One region of the Bacillus coreaensis genome, then DNA from elsewhere that is predicted to be linked to it. Evidence: riboswitches for the same ligand, from Rfam matches in the RefSeq annotation. Region 1 holds a riboswitch; each other region holds the start of a gene.
What was found. A riboswitch is a leader RNA that binds a small molecule or an ion and turns the genes downstream of it on or off. The one in region 1 is predicted to bind lysine.
Positions count from the first base shown of each region.

Region 2: it holds a riboswitch for lysine, as region 1 does, so the genes downstream of both, ACQ5H4_RS09395 (aspartate kinase) here and ACQ5H4_RS16765 (amino acid permease) in region 1, are expected to answer to the same signal.
Region 3: it holds a riboswitch for lysine, as region 1 does, so the genes downstream of both, ACQ5H4_RS17475 (transporter substrate-binding domain-containing protein) here and ACQ5H4_RS16765 (amino acid permease) in region 1, are expected to answer to the same signal.

Region 1 covers NZ_JBOCCY010000012.1:10,429-13,667, reverse strand. The annotation lists gene ACQ5H4_RS16775 (DUF4395 domain-containing protein) at 384-818, shown strand; gene lepB (signal peptidase I) at 994-1,533, shown strand; lysine riboswitch at 1,615-1,795, shown strand; gene ACQ5H4_RS16765 (amino acid permease) at 1,909-3,239, shown strand, end outside.
Region 2 covers NZ_JBOCCY010000005.1:29,924-33,162, forward strand. The annotation lists gene uvrC (excinuclease ABC subunit UvrC) at 1-1,743, shown strand, start outside; lysine riboswitch at 1,808-1,988, shown strand; gene ACQ5H4_RS09395 (aspartate kinase) at 2,105-3,239, shown strand, end outside.
Region 3 covers NZ_JBOCCY010000013.1:33,002-36,240, reverse strand. The annotation lists gene guaD (guanine deaminase) at 1-870, opposite strand, end outside; lysine riboswitch at 1,061-1,243, shown strand; gene ACQ5H4_RS17475 (transporter substrate-binding domain-containing protein) at 1,348-2,184, shown strand; gene ACQ5H4_RS17470 (amino acid ABC transporter permease) at 2,246-2,989, shown strand; gene ACQ5H4_RS17465 (amino acid ABC transporter ATP-binding protein) at 3,010-3,239, shown strand, end outside.

The DNA of each region.
Region 1 (3,239 bases):
TGCATCTGGGTTCAAGTGGGGTCCTCACTTATCGGTTGGGGGAGCAGGTTAAGCACCGGAGCGGATAAATAGACGGAAAATTTTCGTTTAAACTAGTAACTATTACTAAAGAAGGCTTCAATAGACGGAGAGATTCCGCCTATTGACTTTAAAACTTCGAAAATGGGGGATTTTGCTTTGCATAATCGGAAAACCTCCTCTTATTTACTACGAAACCTGCACCATTTTGCATTTAACCGGAAAACCTCCGCTTATTTTACAGAAAAGATTTAGGCCAATTATCATTTTTTCCTTCTATTAGTGTCATCCTAATTTGTATACAAATGCCTGGATATTCGGTAAAATAAATTACCAACTAATCCTATAATAAAGGTGTGATATAGATGTCAGCTAACGTCGTTCGTACGATTCCCAAGCCACTTGTTCAAATCAACCAGTCGATCATTGTACTCTCCGTTATCCTTACATGGGTGACAAATATGGAATGGATTTTATTGATTCCTCTACTTTCAGGTGTATGTGGAGTTATTTTTCGTATAAATCCAATCATGGAGGTAGCGAAGCGGTTTTTAAAAAGGGAACCATCAAGGTACCTGCAAGAAGATTGGGAGCAACAGCAGTTTAATCAAAAAATCGCCATTCTATGTTTAGGGGCAGGTTTTATAGGGTTTGCCTTTAATCTGCCAGTGGTAGGGTATATATTTACGATATTAGTCGCGATTGCTGCGACCGTTGCCCTTTTAGGTTTTTGTATTGGTTGCTTTATTCATTATCAATGGAAAATGTATCAATACAGAAAATTGAAGAGTCAGCAATAAGGATAGATGAGAAGTCAGCACTAGTGCTGACTTTTTTATTTGGCATTTCCTAGATATTTTTGGTGAATCTTGTCTAACGATTTATGGGCTGAGAGTGAGCTTTGGTAACCGTGGGTAATAAGTGATTATGATAAAATGTAAACAAGTTTATTACATAAAAAGGGAGCAGAATAGGATGGGAGAAACTAAGAAGAGGCAAGAAATAATTAGCTGGGGTAAATCGGTGTTTATTGCTTTCGCTATCGTAGTCGTCGTTCGTACATTTGTCTTTGCTCCTTATATTGTGGATGGTGCCTCCATGGAACCAACTCTTCACGATCAAGAGAAAATATTTGTTAACAAAGTCAATACCGACAAAATTGAACGTGAGGACATCGTGATTATTAAAGGAGAAGGCGAAAATTACGTCAAAAGAATTATTGGTTTACCTGGTGATATGATCGAAATCAGGGATGATCAGTTACTAATCAATGGCGCTGTTCACAGCGAAGAGTATTTAGAGAGTAATCGGGAGCAGGCGCATGAACAAGGTAGTGTGTTAACGGGAGATTATGGACCTACTATGGTTCCGGAAGGTCATTATTTTGTATTGGGTGACAATCGACTTCGCAGTATGGACTCAAGGAATGGTCTTGGTTTTATTAAGAAGGAAAAGATTGTCGGAGTTAGTGAGTTTGTGTTTTATCCGTTTAGTGATGTTCGAACGGTACAATAGCAATTAATCCCATTGACATAAAAACGCCCATGAATTATTCTAGTAAAGCATTTTAAATTAAATATGATCCTCATCAGCTCAAGATGAGGTAGAGGTTGCGGAAAATATTAGTAGGTTGGATGAGAGCCAGAGGAGCTCCATGATTTCAGTTGAAAGGAATTTTCGCCGAAGCACTATAATTCTCTGACTATAGTAGCTGGGACTACATCGAATAGGTGTAGGACTGTCATAGCTCGTAAAGCTATGTTGAACTATCCATTTGCCTGATGCGGTTATTGTAAAGCACACTGTACTCACGTTTTGGTGTGTTTTTTTATGTCTATTAGTGCCTCTATACTTGAGAGATGGGGAAGTATAATAGAAAGGAATATTATCATGGGAAAACAAACGAAGTTAGGTTTATGGATATTAACGGCATTAGTCGTTGGAAATATGGTTGGTTCGGGTATCTTTATGCTGCCACGTTCACTGTCAGAAGCGGCAAGTCCGGCGGGGGTTATTCTCGCTTGGTTATTTACAGGAGCGGGAGTGTTAGTTACTGCACTTGTATTCGGGAATTTAGGAATGAGAAAGCCAAATTTAAATGGTGGACCACAAATTTATGCGAAAGAGCTTTTTAAGCCAAATTCTAGAGGGTCTGTTCTTTCTGGGTTCATGGCGACTTGGGGTTATTGGATTGGTAACTTAGCGGGAAATATTGCGATCATTACAACATTCGCAAGTTATTTATCAACGTTCTTTCCGATTTTAACGAGTCAGGCTGAGTTATTTACCGTTGGTTCGTTTACTTTAAAGGTTGGTAATGCCTTAACTTTTGTGGTTTGTTCGATTTTATTATGGGGAACTCACTTCATTATTTTACGTGGGTTAGAAAATGCAGGGAAGTTAAACTTCATGGCAACAGCTTCTAAGGTGGCAGGTTTCTTCATCTTCATTATTGTTGCGTTGTTTGCATTTGAGGCTTCGCATATGCTTCCTATGGTTGAGCCACGTTTCGATGAGAGTGGGGCAACGGTCGGGCTTATGGGTCAGATTAGCAATGCAGCGGTTGCTACCCTTTGGGCGTTTATCGGTGTGGAATCGGCGGTTGTTTTTGCGGGACGTGCCAAGAAGCAAATTGACGTCAAGCGTGCAACGATTCTAGGGTTGTTCATCGCGTTAGCCATCTATATTGGAGTAAGTACATTAGTGATGGGCTTATTAAGCCAAGAGGCGTTAATTGCGTCGGACAAGCCATTAATTGATGCGATTGTCTCCGTGCTTGGACCTGTTTCTGGAAAAGTGTTAGCAGGTATTGGATTAATCAGCTTATTTGGTTCTACCATTGGTTGGGTGATGTTAAGTGCAGAAGTTCCGTACCAAGCAGCCAAGCAAGGTCTGTTTTTACCTTCTTTCTTAAAGGAAAATGAGAAGAATATTCCGGTGTTATCAATGATTATCACAAACTCATTGGGACAGTTATTTATTTTCTCAACGATTTCAAATTCCATCTCTGCGGCGTTTGACTTTGTTATTTATATTGCAACCTTATCTTACCTGGTTCCGTACTTCATTGCAGCTGTATTTCAGTTAAAGCTAGTGATCACAGGTGAAACGTATGAAGGCCAAGCAAGATCAAAAGTGGTGGACGGTGTCATTGCTTTACTAGCGACCTTATATTCAGTATGGGTGATCTACGCGGGTACAGCAGACATCAAAACCTTCAT
Region 2 (3,239 bases), on a different contig from region 1:
TTATTACCTGATCAACCTGGATGTTATTTGATGAAGGATCGGCAAGGGACAATTATATATGTTGGTAAAGCGAAAGTATTAAAAAATCGTGTCAGGTCGTACTTTACTGGATCTCACGATGGAAAAACGCAAAGGCTCGTTTCTGAAATTGAGGATTTTGAATATATCGTTACATCGTCCAATATTGAAGCACTAATTCTCGAGTTAAATTTAATAAAGAAACATGATCCTAAGTACAATGTGATGTTAAAGGACGATAAAACATATCCTTTTATTAAGTTAACTGCAGAAAGGCATCCACGCCTGATTACAACTCGTAAGGTCAAAAAGGACAAAGGGAAATATTTTGGTCCATACCCGAATGTGTCTGCTGCGAACGAAACAAAAAAGCTTTTGGATCGAATCTATCCTTTGAGAAAATGCTCAACATTGCCTGATAGAGTATGCTTATATTATCATCTTGGACAATGTTTGGCTCCTTGTGTAAAGGAAGTAAAAGAATCGACCTACAAAGAACTTGTAGAAGAAATTACAAAGTTTTTAAATGGTGGTTATAAGGACATTAAAAAGGACCTTACACTTAAGATGCAAGCTGCTGCAGAAGAGCTTGATTTCGAAAGAGCAAAGGATTTCCGCGATAAAATAGCCCATATAGAAGCAACAATGGAAAAACAAAAAATGACAACGACTGATTTTACTGACCGAGATGTGTTCGGCTATTCGGTTGATAAAGGGTGGATGTGTGTTCAAGTATTTTTTGTTCGCCAAGGCAAGCTCATTGAGAGAGACATTTCCATGTTCCCTATTTATGGAGAAGCAGAAGAAGAATTTTTAACGTTCTTAGGTCAATTCTACGATCAATCCAGTCATTTTAAACCAAAAGAGATACTTTTACGGGATGAAGTAGATCTAGAATTAGCGGAACAACTTCTACAAACAAAGGTATTGCAGCCGAAACGTGGACAGAAGAAGGACCTAGTTGAGTTAGCTACAAAAAATGCAAGCATTGCTCTAAAAGAAAAATTCTCTCTCGTGGAGCGAGATGAAGAGAGAACGATTAAAGCAGTCGAGCAACTTGGAGAGCAACTGGGAATTTATACTCCTCACCGAATTGAAGCTTTTGATAACTCAAATATCCAAGGAACAGACCCAGTATCGGCAATGGTTGTATTTATTGATGGGAAATCAGCAAAAAGAGAGTATCGAAAATACAAAATTAAGTCTGTTGAGGGTCCTGATGATTATGAATCGATGAGGGAAGTCACAAGACGCCGATATTCTCGTGTGCTTAAAGAAAACCTCCCACTTCCTGATCTAATTATGATAGATGGTGGAAAGGGACATGTAGAAGCGGTAAGAGATATTTTGGAAAATGAACTTGGTTTAGATATTCCGATAACTGGGCTCGTTAAAGATGATAAACATAGAACCTCACAGCTTTTATACGGGAAGCCATTAACAGTCGTGCCGCTTGAACGGAATAGCCAGGAATTTTATTTGCTTCAAAGAATTCAAGACGAAGTGCATCGTTTTGCCATCACGTTTCACAGGCAACTTCGAGGGAAAAATGTGTTTCAGTCGATTTTGGATGATGTACCGGGAATCGGTGAGAAAAGGAAGAAACAATTATTAAAAGCCTTTGGGTCGGTAAAAAAAATGAAGGAAGCAAACAAAGAGGACTTTTTATCTATTGGACTTCCACAAAATACAGTAGATCTGTTAATGAAAAAATTACAAGAATAGCATTGTCGTCACTAGGAGGCTGTGCTATAATTAGGAAAATTTTATATTAATCACTTAATCGTTAAGTGAAGGTAGAGGTGCGAGCACCAATAGTAACAGCTTTGAGAATACTGAGATTCGATGAGAAGCTGTGAAAGGGGATGTTCGCCGAAGTGGATAGGTCTCTGAATTGCCGTATCTGCTGGTCCTGTATTGAATAAATACTGGATTGTCAAGACAGTATGTCTTGGAGAGCTATCTCACTGTGTATAAGTCCGTATTTTTGTACGTTCATTCACGCAGCCATGAGATATCTCTCATGGCTTTTTTTGTATTTTCAAAAAAGGCACATGAAAGAGATGAAAAGAAAGTAGGGGTATATATGGGATTGGTTGTCCAAAAGTTTGGTGGTACATCGGTAGGAAATGTTGATCGTATTAAGCATGTAGCCGATCGAGTAATTGAAGAAAAGATGCGAGGGAACGACGTAGTGGTCGTTGTGTCTGCAATGGGGAAAGCAACAGACGAATTAGTGGGTCTAGCAAATCAAATCTCAAGCCGTCCAAGCAAACGTGAAATGGATATGCTTCTCACGACAGGTGAGCAAGTCACGATCGCATTATTGTCGATGGTGTTAATAGAAAAAGGCTATGAAGCAATATCCTTTACTGGTTGGCAAGCAGGAATTGAAACAGAGGCAGTTCATGGAAATGCTAGGATTTTACACATTAATACAACTAAAATTCAAACTGAGCTACATAAAGGGAAAATAGTAGTCGTAGCCGGCTTTCAAGGAATTGCGATTGATGGAGCGGTGTCAACTCTTGGTCGAGGTGGATCGGATACAACAGCAGTGGCATTAGCAGCCGCATTAAAAGCTGATAAATGCGATATTTATACCGATGTAACAGGTGTATTTACAACAGATCCACGTTATGTGAAAGAGGCAAGAAAGCTTAAGTCTGTTTCTTATGATGAAATGTTAGAGTTAGCTAACTTAGGTGCGGGAGTGTTACATCCAAGAGCCGTTGAATATGCAAAAAATTATGCGGTCCCACTTGAAGTACGGTCAAGTATGGAGCGAGAAAATGGAACGATAATTGAGGAGGAAGTATCAATGGAACAAAGTTTAGTTGTAAGAGGTGTTGCTTTTGAAGATGAAATTACGAGAGTAAGTGTTTTAGGCCTTCCAAATGGATTAACAAATCTGTCAACGATCTTCACCATCTTAGCAAAAAATCATTTGAACGTTGATATTATTATTCAAAGTATGACGAATGAATCAACGACAAACTTATCTTTTTCTATTAAGAGCACAGATTTAGAAGAAACTATGGCTGTTCTACAAGCTAATAAAGATTCCTTGAAATATGCAAGTATAGAAGCAGAACCAAACCTTGCAAAAGTATCGATTGTTGGTTCAGGGATGATTTCCAATCCTGGGGTTGCAGCAGAAATGTTTGAAGTACTAGCCGCAGGAGGGATTCAGGTAAAGATGGTAAGTACCTCTGAAATTA
Region 3 (3,239 bases), on a different contig from region 1:
AAATAGCTCTGCATCATCGTCATCTAAGAAATTACAATGAGCCATTACAGATTTCTCACCTAATAAGCCAAAATCATGCAAGGCAAATGCATCATGTTTGTGAAAACGGTCTTGTACATAGTTATGAGCCCAGTCACTTTCGCTACAATGCGATTGAACATGTGTATCATGCTTAGCTGCGAGTTCCCCTAAGCCCTTAAGTGCTTCGTCCGAACAACTTGGAATAAAGCGAGGAGTAACAACGGGATACACACCTTGTTTAACTGTTTTAGCTAGCTCCTTCACTGCTAAAATAAATTCCTCTGTATCAGCTATCGCGGTTTTGGCATCTGCATCCCGATAATAGTCAGGGTTTTGTTCAGGATCATCCATGACAACCTTGCCTACTAAACCCCTCTGTCCTTTTTTTGCACATATTTCTGCTAATAATAGACTTGCCTCTTTATGGACGGTTGCAAAGTAAAGGACTGTCGTTGTGCCGTTGGCGAGTAGTGTATTTACGAGATCTTCATAGACTGTTTGGGCAAAAGTTAAATCTGTATATTTGGACTCTAAAGGAAATGTATACGTGTGAAGCCAGTCATAGAGGGGAATATCCAATGCTGTCCCTGATTGCGCCCATTGTGGGGCATGGACATGCAAATCCACAAAACCGGGGAGGAAATATTGCCCGTCTGCTAATTGATGAAAGTTCTCCTGCCCTTGGTAGTCCGCTAACAAGGGTTGATATTCCTCGTGTTCAGGTCCAACCATTTTTTCAATCATTCCATTTGAATTCACAAAGAATAAATAATTTTTTAATGTATTAATTTTTTTAGGAGAAAAACTAGAAAAAGCAGTTCCGTGAAAAACATGCGTATATTTACTCATAAACACCCTCCTAATGTTCGCTACATTGGCCATTGTAACGGAATGATAAAACGTAGTCCATTTTAAACACATTTTTTATAAGAGTAAATGATCTATTGATAAAGTAGAACCTTACCAGAAAAACCTAGTTGACGAACTAAAAGATAGTATTGTAGTATAAGAAGATAATTGAATAAGACCTCACTTTTTACAGTGGGGTAGAGGCGCGATATTTAACAGTCTTTAGTGGAGTTTGAGAAGCAGTGATGCTAAGGAGAAGGAAATGTCGCCGAAGTTTGTAATATTCTCGAGTATTACATGCTGGGTCTGTAGTTAAGAGCTGCAGGACTGTCTCGATAAACTTAGTCGTTTATTGAGTTGTGCTATCTCATTTGGGATAAAAGAGGGGACTTTAGGACAACTATGCATAACGCGACCTGAGTTTATCTCAGGTCGTTTTTTGTTTTAGTACGATAAAATAACAGGGGGAAAGACATCATGAAAAACAAGTTATCATTATTCATAGTTTTATTAGTTTCATCGATTCTATTATTAGCCGGATGTGGATCAAGTAATGGTTCTGATTCTGGATCATCAGAGGATAATACATTTAAAGTTGGTTTAGAAGCGGGTTACGCTCCTTTTAACTGGACTCAGAACGACGATTCTAACGGTGGAGTTAAAATTGATGGTTCTGCAGAGTATGCTGGTGGATATGATGTGGAAATCGCTAAGAAAGTCGCTGAAGGTTTAGGTAAAGAATTAGTGATTGTTAAAACAGAGTGGGATGGCTTAGTACCCGCTTTAACATCAGGTAAAATTGATGCGATTATTGCTGGAATGTCACCAACGGCTGAGCGTAAGGAAACGATCGACTTTACGGATAATTACTACAAGTCAAATTTAGTAATTGTTGTGAAAAAAGGCAGCAAGTATGAAAATGCTACTTCGATCCAAGATTTCAAAGGTGCAAAAATTACAGCGCAATTAAATACGTTCCACTACAATGTGATTGATCAAATCGAAGGTGTAAACAAGAAAACGGCGATGGACAACTTCCCGGCCATGAGAGTTGCTCTAGAATCAGGGATCATTGATGGTTACGTTTCAGAACGTCCAGAAGGAGTTAGTGCATCAGCAGCCAATGAAAACTATGTAATGGTTGAATTTGAAGATGGTTTCGAAACATCAGAAGATGATACAGCAATCGCTGTTGGTTTGAAAAAAGACAGTGATTTAACAGAAAAGATCAATGAAATTTTAGCAGGTATCTCAGAGGAAGAACAAACAAGCATCATGGATGCTGCTATTACGAATCAACCAGCAGCAAAATAGAATTCAGGAACCGGCTGTATATAAGTATACAGTCGGTTTTATACGGTAAGGAGGAGAAATGATGAGTCTTGAATGGGTTATTAAAATCATTGCGGAAAACTGGCCTATGTTCCTTCGTGGTGCTGGGTTAACCCTTTTGATTGCTCTGGTTGGAACGATATTTGGAGCAATGATTGGATTATTAGCAGGCGTTATACGAACGATTCCCATGCCGGAACGTGGCGGGAAAAAGATACTTTTAAAAGTGATTAACCTAATTCTTTCTATATATATAGAATTCTTCCGTGGAACACCAATGATTGTACAAGCTATGGTAATTTTCTATGGATCTGCCCTAGCATTCGGTATTGATATGAATGTGTTTGTGGCCGCTATTTTTGTCGTATCGATCAATACAGGAGCTTATATGGCGGAAATTGTACGTGGTGGAATTGTGTCGATTGAAAAAGGGCAGTTTGAAGCCGCACATGCGATCGGAATGAATCATCTACAAACGATGTGGAATGTGGTATTGCCACAGGTCATTCGAAATATTTTACCTGCCACAGGAAATCAGTTTGTTATTAATATTAAAGATACGTCCGTTCTGAATGTGATCTCCGTGACCGAATTATTTTTCGTTACCAAATCGATTTCAGGCAATAACTTTAGATATTTTGAATCGTTTTTCGTCGCATGTCTGATTTATTTTGTGATGACGTTTATTGTGACAAGAATCTTGCTTTATATTGAAAAGAAATTAGATGGCTCTGAAAGCTATACGATGATTGTTAACGAAACACAAGTAGAAGTGGCCCAAAAGTAATGAGAGAAGGAGGAGAGACGATGGAAAAGATTATTGATATTCAGCATTTAAACAAATCCTTTGGAACTCATGAAGTATTAAAAGACATTAATTTTTCAGTGAACAAAGGAGAAGTAGTTACCATTATCGGTTCCTCAGGTTCTGGTAAGTCCACTCTTCTTCGTTGTGTGAATCTTTTAGAAAAACCAAGCGGCGGAAAAATTATTTATCATGGCGAAAATATACTAGATGACAAGCATGATGTAGCGGC